One region of the Pseudobacter sp. genome, then DNA from elsewhere that is predicted to be linked to it. Evidence: riboswitches for the same ligand, from Rfam matches in the RefSeq annotation. Region 1 holds a riboswitch; the other holds the start of a gene.
What was found. Region 1 has a riboswitch for thiamine pyrophosphate ahead of ACTHMC_RS08430 (class I SAM-dependent methyltransferase). Riboswitches for the same ligand answer to the same signal wherever they lie in the genome.
Positions count from the first base shown of each region.

Region 2: it holds a riboswitch for thiamine pyrophosphate, as region 1 does, so the genes downstream of both, ACTHMC_RS00760 (TonB-dependent receptor) here and ACTHMC_RS08430 (class I SAM-dependent methyltransferase) in region 1, are expected to answer to the same signal.

Region 1 is NZ_JBQCGW010000102.1:66-4,486, forward strand. Features, by position in the region: partial or broken gene ACTHMC_RS08420 (hypothetical protein) at 1-1,629, shown strand, start outside; gene ACTHMC_RS08425 (hypothetical protein) at 1,648-2,100, shown strand; TPP riboswitch at 2,136-2,228, shown strand; gene ACTHMC_RS08430 (class I SAM-dependent methyltransferase) at 2,355-3,053, shown strand; gene ACTHMC_RS08435 (AIR synthase-related protein) at 3,062-4,129, shown strand; gene ACTHMC_RS08440 (thiamine phosphate synthase) at 4,126-4,421, shown strand, end outside.
Region 2 is NZ_JBQCGW010000007.1:27,550-31,970, reverse strand. Features, by position in the region: gene ACTHMC_RS00780 (response regulator transcription factor) at 1-433, opposite strand, end outside; gene ACTHMC_RS00775 (outer membrane protein) at 435-1,337, opposite strand; gene ACTHMC_RS00770 (hypothetical protein) at 1,360-1,725, opposite strand; gene ACTHMC_RS00765 (hypothetical protein) at 1,775-2,173, opposite strand; TPP riboswitch at 2,305-2,408, shown strand; gene ACTHMC_RS00760 (TonB-dependent receptor) at 2,494-4,421, shown strand, end outside.

The sequences.
Region 1 (4,421 bases):
ACTGTTGCTGCTAACGCCATCACTTCTACCAAGATCAATGATGGTGCAGTAGGAAATACAAAAATTGCCGACGGCGCTGTTGGCGCAACCAAGCTTGCTGCCGACGCCGTAGTCACAGCTAAGATCGCTGACGGTGCAGTAAATGCCAACAAGCTCGCCACCGATGCCGTTACTTCAACAAAAATTGCAGACGATGCTGTAACCACAGCAAAAATTATCGATGGCTCAATCACAGCCGCTAAACTGGCCACAGGCCTCAGCCTGCCGCCAAACGGCTCCGCAACCGGTGACCTGGATGGTAACTACCCTGCTCCTTCAGTATCAAAACTGAAAGGCATCGGCCTCAGCGCAACTGCTCCTGTAAGCGGTGAAGTACTCACCTTCGACGGAACAGTATGGGCTCCGGCACCAGGCGGTATCAATCTTCCTTATTCAAAAACTGTAAATATCGCTACCCGCGCGCTGCACATCACCAATGATGGTGATGGAAGCCCCATCGAAGGTAGCAGCAACTCGCTCGCAGATAATGCTGCAGGTGTGGTAGGAACCATCTTGCACACAGACGCAGGCCTGGAAGCCGCTGGTGTGAAAGGTGTGAATAACGGTTCCGCTGCCCTGGCCACCAGTTTCGGTGTATTGGGTATCCACAACGGTTATGGTGTGGGTGTAAGAGGTTTCGCAGGTACAGGAACCGGCGTGGAGGCCTTCTCTACGGATGGTTTCGGTATCTATGCAAAAAGTGTGAACAGCACCGCTGCATTCGTTGAAGTGGCAGACCCTTCTGCAAATGCAGATGCCATGTCCATTGTTCACCAGGGTACTGGTATTGGTCTTACTTCTCTCAGCTATGGTGGTCATGGTATGTTTGCTGCTGCCATGGATTTCTATAAAGCAGGCCTGATGGCTGTGAACTATGGAAATGGGGAAGCTATCAACGCTTATACTGCCTCTGACGATAATGCTACGATAACTGCAGCAAATGATGGTTTGAATGCTGCTCTCAAAGGAACCAACAATGCTCCCGGTGGGAAAGGGATACATGCAGTAGCTACATCTACCGCTGGTGTTGGCGCCGGTACTGCACTGGTTGCGGAACTGGTTGGTGACCCTGAAGGTGATGTGGCTGTTTTCAAAGCAGGGGGAAATAATGTAGCACGTATCGCTGCTGACGGAACCGGTTACTTCAATGGTGGTGTACTGTCAAGCGGTGCTGACGTTGCAGAGCTCTTCGATGTTGAAGGTGCCCGCTCTGCTTACGAAGCAGGCGATGTTCTGGTGATCTCCGGATCTACAGACCGCATGGTGGCCAAATCCGCTGAGCCTTACTCTACGCTGGTTGCAGGTGTATATGCTACCAAACCAGGTCTGATGCTTACTGAAAAAGATGCACACAAAAGCCTCCTCGACAAAATGGTGCCTATGGGTGTGATCGGAGTGATCCCTACCAAGGTTTGCCTGGAAGGTGGCGCTATAAAAAGAGGCGACCTGCTGGTTACTTCTTCCATCCCCGGCGTTGCCATGAAGGCTGATCTCAACAAAGTGAGAGTAGGACAGGTGCTGGGTAAAGCACTGCAGGACTATAACGCAGGCTCTGTTGGAAAGATCAATGTGCTGGTAAGCGTTAAGTAAGAATCAAAACAGTAAACAATGAAAGCATCATACCTTTTCGGAGTACTGCTGATCCTGGCAACAGCCATCTCCAATATGGCGATGGCCCAGGACCCAAAAACGGTGAGAGCCATGGAAGGCAAAACCCCGCAATCCATCAAGGATGCAATGGCTAAAAGGGCGGTGCATGCAAATAACAGCAGGAGGCTGGCGCCCACCTCAGTGCGCCCCCTGCAAATGAATGCAAGCCGTTCGCCCAAACCTATTGACGATCATGTACTGCGCATCTTGCTCGAAAGAAGGTCAAGGCCCAATGCCAGACCATCACAGGCTCTTGCCAATGTAAACAGAAGCCAGGGCATGTCGCAACCGATGATGCAGGGAAACAGAAATCAGGTTCACCGCTCCGCACAGCCAACAGAACAGATAAGGGCAGCAGAGCGCGAAGAGATGAAAACCAAAATGCTCGCCCGCTTGAAAAGAAAACCCTGAGAAGTCAGGAAACAGTAATACATTTGAGTCATTAATTTATTGCATCGGGGTGCTATACAAGTAGCTGAGATGATACCCGGGAACCTGAACTGGTTAATACCAGCGGAGGGAATGCAAGGTGACACTGATATAACTGAAATAATTATATTCAGCATAAGCCACATTTCTCCGGGCAGGAAATGTGGCTTTTTCTTTTGCCGCATTTCTGCCCCGATCCCCATCCATTCCTGATGCAGTTTAAAAAAACTGTTTTTATGGAATTACAACAACTTACCAAAGGGATCAGAACCTGGCAGCAACGCCCGGAATGGTTTTTCAACAGGGATCAGACAGACACTTACGAACAATGGTACGAAGGCCGCTACAAACGAGCCGAGATCTGGCAGAAAAAAACCATCGGCAGCCTCCTCAAAAAAGATGAACGCATCAAAACGCTCCTCGAATTCGGATGTGGTACCACAAGGTTCACCAGGTGGTGGCACCAGATAGGCATACAAGCCACAGGAGCCGACCTCTCCCCCTTTATGCTCGGACAGGCAATACATCTCTTCGATGGCAACCTGGCCCTGGCAGACGCGCACTACATGCCTTTTAAAGACCAGACCTTTGATGCCCTCGCCTTCATTACCACTTTTGAATATTACAAAGATCCCATCCAGGTGATCCGCGAAGCACGCCGTGTAGCTAAACATGGTATCGTGTTTGGAATGATGAACCGCAATTCGCCCAAGTTCATCCGCCGCCGCGTACAACAGGCTTTCGGAAAGAACCCCTTCTACGTGACTGCCACTTTTTATACACCTGATACACTCATCAGTAAAATCAACGAAGCACTCAAAGGAGAGAACTATACCATCGAATGGACCTGTACAGGTCTTCCCAAATGGTTCCCGGTACAGCAATGGGGCGTTCCTTACGGAGATTTCTTCGCCTTATTCGTTCAATTCAAATGAGCAACAACATGACCGCATTTGCCGACAGTGGAAAAGTGCATATGGACCTGTTCAACCAGTTGATCTATCCATATCATGGCGCTCCTGACAGTAACCTGATCGCCGGTCCTGAATATGGAGTTGATGTTGCACTGGTTGAGTTGCCCGGCAATTATGCCATGGCCCTCACCAGCGACCCGCTCTCCTGGATCCCCACCCTCGGATTGCAGGAGTCCGCCTGGCTTTCTGTGCATCTCATGGCCAATGATATTGCTACCACTTCGCAGGCCCCGCAATTTGCACAGTTGGTATTGAACCTGCCTGAATCCTGCACCAGCATTGAGTTTGAAGCATACTGGATGCATATTCATAACTATTGCAAAGAAATAGGAGTAACCATAACCGGCGGCCACACCGGCAAAGCCGCAGGCATGCAATCAACCCTGGCCGGTGGCGGCACCATGATCACAGTAGCAAAGACCGGTGACCTGCTTTTGAGCAAATATGCACAGCCGGGCGATTTTATTGTTGTTACCAAAGAAGCCGCACAGATTGCCAGCTCCATACTGGCGCTGAGCTTCCCGGACCTGGTCAGATCGAAATGCGGTCAGCAAAACTGGAGACAGGCAGCGGACCTCTTTTATGAAACCAGTTCCTTACAGGCAGGATTATGCGCAGCTGCAATAAATGCGAAGCATCAGACAAAATCAGTAACTGCCATGCACGATGTAACCGAAGGCGGCATCCTGGGAGCCATCTACGAAATGGCCACCGCATCAGGGTGCGGCGCTTTCCTGCATGAAGATCAGCTTCCCATCGGACCAGCCCAGCAGGCTGTTTGTTCGTTGTTCGGCATCGATCCATACTCCTGCGTGGGAGCAGGTTCCATGATCATGGCTGTAAAACCCGGCAGGGAAGAAGAACTGTTGCTGACCCTGCAGCAAAACAATATCAAAGCCACGCTGGTTGGGCAGTTCACTGATAAATCAGAAAGCATACGCATGCAGAAGAAAGACAAGCTCGTAACGCTTGGTCAACCTGGTGCTGATCCCTACTGGAACGCATTCTTTCAAGCCTTCAAAAACGGATGGAAATGAATAAAGAATTTAAAAAGATAAAAGGCGGCGTTTACCTGGTGCTGGATCCTGCCAGCCTTGATGACGGTAAATTGAAGAAAGTCAGACAGGCCCTGGACAGTGGTCTCGCTGCCATTCAATTATGGAATAATTGGATGGATGTGAAAGACCGCGCTGCTGTTGTGCAGTACGTGGTGAAGCTGGCAAAGCCTTTCCAGGTTCCGGTACTTGTCAACGAAAACTGGGAACTGCTGACAGAAACGGATGCTGATGGCATCCATTTCGATCAGCCTTCACAAAATCTCAGCCTGAT
Region 2 (4,421 bases), on a different contig from region 1:
CCTGATAACTGGCTACGCGCGTAACCAGGTTGATGCTGAAATCACCCAGTTCCACAGAACTGTCTTTCCACCCGGACTTTCTCCTTGAAATGGCCTGCATGCGTGATTGCAACTCCAGCAGGGAGAAAGGCTTGGGCAGGTAATCGTCTGCGCCCAGATCAAGCCCCGCAATCCGGTCCTCCAGTTTGCCTCTTGCAGTAAGAATGATGTAGGAGGCATCCGGGCATATCCGCTTTGCTTCTTCCAATACCTGCAATCCATCCCTGTCAGGTAATCCGAGATCAAGCAGAATAAAATCATATCCGCTCTGCTCCATCTGCTCTCTTGCCTGTCTGGCATTGAATGCCAGGTCGCAGAGATAGGATGACCTTTTCAGGAAATCTTCCATCTCCAGCGCCATGGACCTTTCATCTTCTATGATCAGTACTTTCATATTAAAACTGGTAATAGAATGCTGCGCCGTAAAAAGTATTGAGTTTGCCGGGGCGCGACTGCACCCTGTTTCCCAGCAGCGACAGCTGACAGCTCAGTTCAAACATCATGCCCTTGCGATACACAGCCAGCGGCAGTTTGCAATTATAAGACAGCAGGTTGAACCGGTTAGCCTCCTTCACTTCAACAGTGGTTCCTGAATTACCAGGATTGTTGGGATTGTTAGGATTGTTGCCAGGCAGGTTTACCGGAAGCCTGTCCAGCAGTTTCCCCAGCAGACTGTCGCGCGTTTGCTTATCGCTTTCATAATACTCATAGAACCTCTGCGTGCCGGCCGTTACATTGAATTCCGGTGTGAACAGGATGAAAGTGACTGAATCAAAAGTTTTCAGCACAACCTGTTTACTGATGGCCGGTGTAACAAAAATATCCTGGGTTTTACCGAATGTATAATCCACGTTCAGCGAGGCTGTAAGCCAGTTCTCATACGTGAGCGTAGCGCTGGCTGTATGTGGATTGGCCGCCTGCAGGAATGGCGAAAGTGTAGGAAAGAAAGTGTACGAATATCCGACGTCTGCAGTTAACTTCTTACTTAAAGGAAATTCAAACCCCGCACCTGCAGCATATGCAGAAGCCAGCTTTGAAGAGTCGTTCAGCAGGCGGTACGCCATACCGTTCACATAGAAACCTGAACGGTGCCGGTAAGATGCCACCAGGGCAACATAAGGCGTCTTTTCTTCCGCTTTCTGTCCGTAATAACTGGCATTGGTAGCATATAATGCACCAGCAGTGAAAGTTGAGCTTGCTGCTGGTGTGCTGTCGGTTGCCTTCCCTTCATTTTCTTCCTGCGCCACAACAACCGAGCAGCATAAGACCAGTACAGCGATGGTTAGAAACTCTTTCATAGATGTAGTTGTGATGGTAAGGTCAAAGTCTGATCTTTTTGATCACTTTGGGCGTTTTTATCACGGGTACTTTTACAGGCAGTTGGGGAATTGGAACAGCCACAGGCTTGGGTTGCTTCCTGGCTTTGGGGACCTGCTTGATCACCTTGATCACTTCTCCTGTCTTAGGATCCGTCTGTGGCAGCTCTTTAACCGGTTGAACCGGCTTCTCCGCCTCCTGCTCTTTTTTGTCCGTTTGCTCTTTCTTTTGGTTCTCCGCCTGTTTTTTGGGCGGAATGGTATCAGCGCTAAGAACATGCCAGCTGAAGCCGGATTGGCTTAAAAACCAGGGCAGTGGTTTTTGCACACTGCCCCGGCCCTCATGGGTACAGATCATGAGTATGATCAAAACTCCAAAATAGCAGTACTTATTCGCTTTCATATTATGCCCCTCTTCATTAATGGAGACCTATCCTGGCTGCCCCGTTTACTTTTACGGAAGCCTTTGCAGGAGTGGCTTTCACCGGTTTCACTTTTACCTTTGTTGCCGCAGAGGTTGATACATTTGAATTCACTTTCACAGGTTTGTCGTTGGCAATATCAACTGCCGCCTTTACTTCCTGCCCATGAGCAGCCACCGCTTTCACCTGCTGACCTTTATTCTGCTCTGCTGTTTTAGCAATGGCCTTTACCTGATCTGATGTTTGTGCTTTTGCGGCGGTTGCCACTTTGCCTGCTGTTTCCACTTTTTCCTTCGCATTCACCTTCACTGCAGCCTCAGTTTTTACTTTTGCGTCCTGTGCCATTACTGTGCCGGAAACCAGCGCCATTGCAATAATAATGATTCCTGTTTTCATACGTTTTGATTTTAGTTCGTCAAATAGATTACAACACAAACCTATTCCCCCAAGATGAAGGGAAAATGAAAAATAGCCGGTGATTGATCTTTTGCCTGTATCTTTACGCCCTCTTTGGCCAAAGAGAAATTTCAGATTCCCCGGGGTGCTGCCCGTGTAACAACAGGCGGCTGAGATAATACCCGTTGAACCTGGTCAGGGTAATGCCTGCGCAGGGAAGGTAGGTCAAGTCTATTCAACTTCTACTTTTCGCTCCCGCAGCATTTCTCTCAAATCAATTTTATCACGGGAAGACAGTTCCCACCATTAAAAAAATGGACATGCAAAAATTGTTTTTGGGGATATGCTATGTATTATGTTCCCAATGGTTGACCGCCCAGCAGATTGCGGGTAAGGTAACCGACCTCAACTCAGGGGCTGCCGTAGCATCAGCCACCATTGAGCTCAGTAATATCGCCAGCACCACCACCAGTCCGTCCGGTGATTTCGTTTTCAGAAAGATCAAACCAGGCAATTACCGCCTCCGCATTTCCAGCGTGGGCTACAAGGCAGTAGACACCACTGTTGCAGCGGGAAGCGCCCTGGAATTCAGGTTGGAAAGGCTCAACCTCTTCATGCAACCCGTGGAAGTGAAGGCCATTCAGGCAGGCGATAAATCGCCCTTCACTAAAACCAATCTCAGCAAAAAAGAGATCGAGAAACTGAACCTCGGACAGGACATTCCCTTTGTGCTGAACCAGCTGCCCTCCACCGTAGTAAGCTCTGATGCAGGCGCAGGCGTGGGGTACACGGGGATCCGCATCCGCGGTACAGACGCCACCCGCATCAATGTTACCCTCAACGGTATCCCTTATAATGATGCAGAATCACAGGGTACTTTTTTTGTGAACCTGCCAGACTTCACCTCTTCCGTTAACAATATCCAGGTACAACGCGGTGTGGGCACTTCAAGCAACGGAGGCACCGCCTTCGGCGCCACCATCAACCTCAGCACAAATGAAGTGAACACCACTCCATATGCAGAGCTCAACAACACCGCCGGCTCCTTCAATACCTGGAAACACACCGTGAAAGCCGGAACAGGACTCATCAATAATCACTGGACCGTTGATGCACGCCTCTCCAAAGTAAGCAGTGACGGGTATGTAGACCGCGCCGCCAGCGATCTCCGCGCCTTCTATTTATCAGGGGCCTATATTGCCGAAAACACTTCAGTCCGCTTCAATATCTTCTCCGGAAAAGAAAAGACCTACCAGAGCTGGTACGGCGTTTCCGACGAAGACCTGAAAACGAACCGCCGCATCAATTATGCAGGCATGGAAAAACCCGGCGATCCCTACGATAACCAGACCGATAATTATCAGCAGGACCATTACCAGCTCTTCATCAATCACCAGTTCAACCCCAGGCTGACCGTGAACACTGCCGTGTTCCTCACAAAGGGCGCAGGTTTTTATGAAGAATACAAAGCGGGTCAGGCCTTCGCTGATTACAACAGGCCCAACTTCACCCTCGGCAGCGAAACCATTACCGAAACAGACCTCATTCGCCAGCTCCACCTCAAGAATGATTTCTATGGTCAGATCTTCTCCGTGCAGTACAAGGGTGATAACAACCAGTTCACCGCCGGCGGCGGCTGGAACCGTTTCGACAATCATCATTTCGGTCAGCTGATGTGGGCCGAAATGGGCATCCCTTACAAACATCGCTGGTACAACCTCACAGCCTTCAAAACTGACGTAAACGGCTATGCGAAATATTCTCATAAATTCGGCAGCAATATCGAAGCGTTTGCCGACGTGCAGTACCGCCGCGTGTTGTATCAGATGAATGGCTTTCGCAAAACGCCTGATGCATTCGTTCGCGAAACCTATGATTTTGTGAACCCCAAGGCAGGTATCACGTATACGAAGAATGATTACTTCGCTTACCTCAGTTATTCCATGGGCAGCAAAGAGCCAAACAGGAATGATTTTGAAGCGAATCTTGGGGAAAACCTCAAACCCGAGAAGATGCATGATTTTGAACTGGGCTTGGAGAGAAGGAATAATAAATTCTCTTATGGCGCTACGCTTTATTACATGCAGTACAAAGACCAGCTGGTGCTCACAGGAAACATCAACGATGTGGGTGAATACCTGCGCGCCAACGTGAAAGACAGCTATCGTATGGGCGTTGAACTGCAGGCCAGGAACCGCTTCACGCAATGGTTACAGGCAAGCGCCAACCTTACGCTGAGCAGTAATAA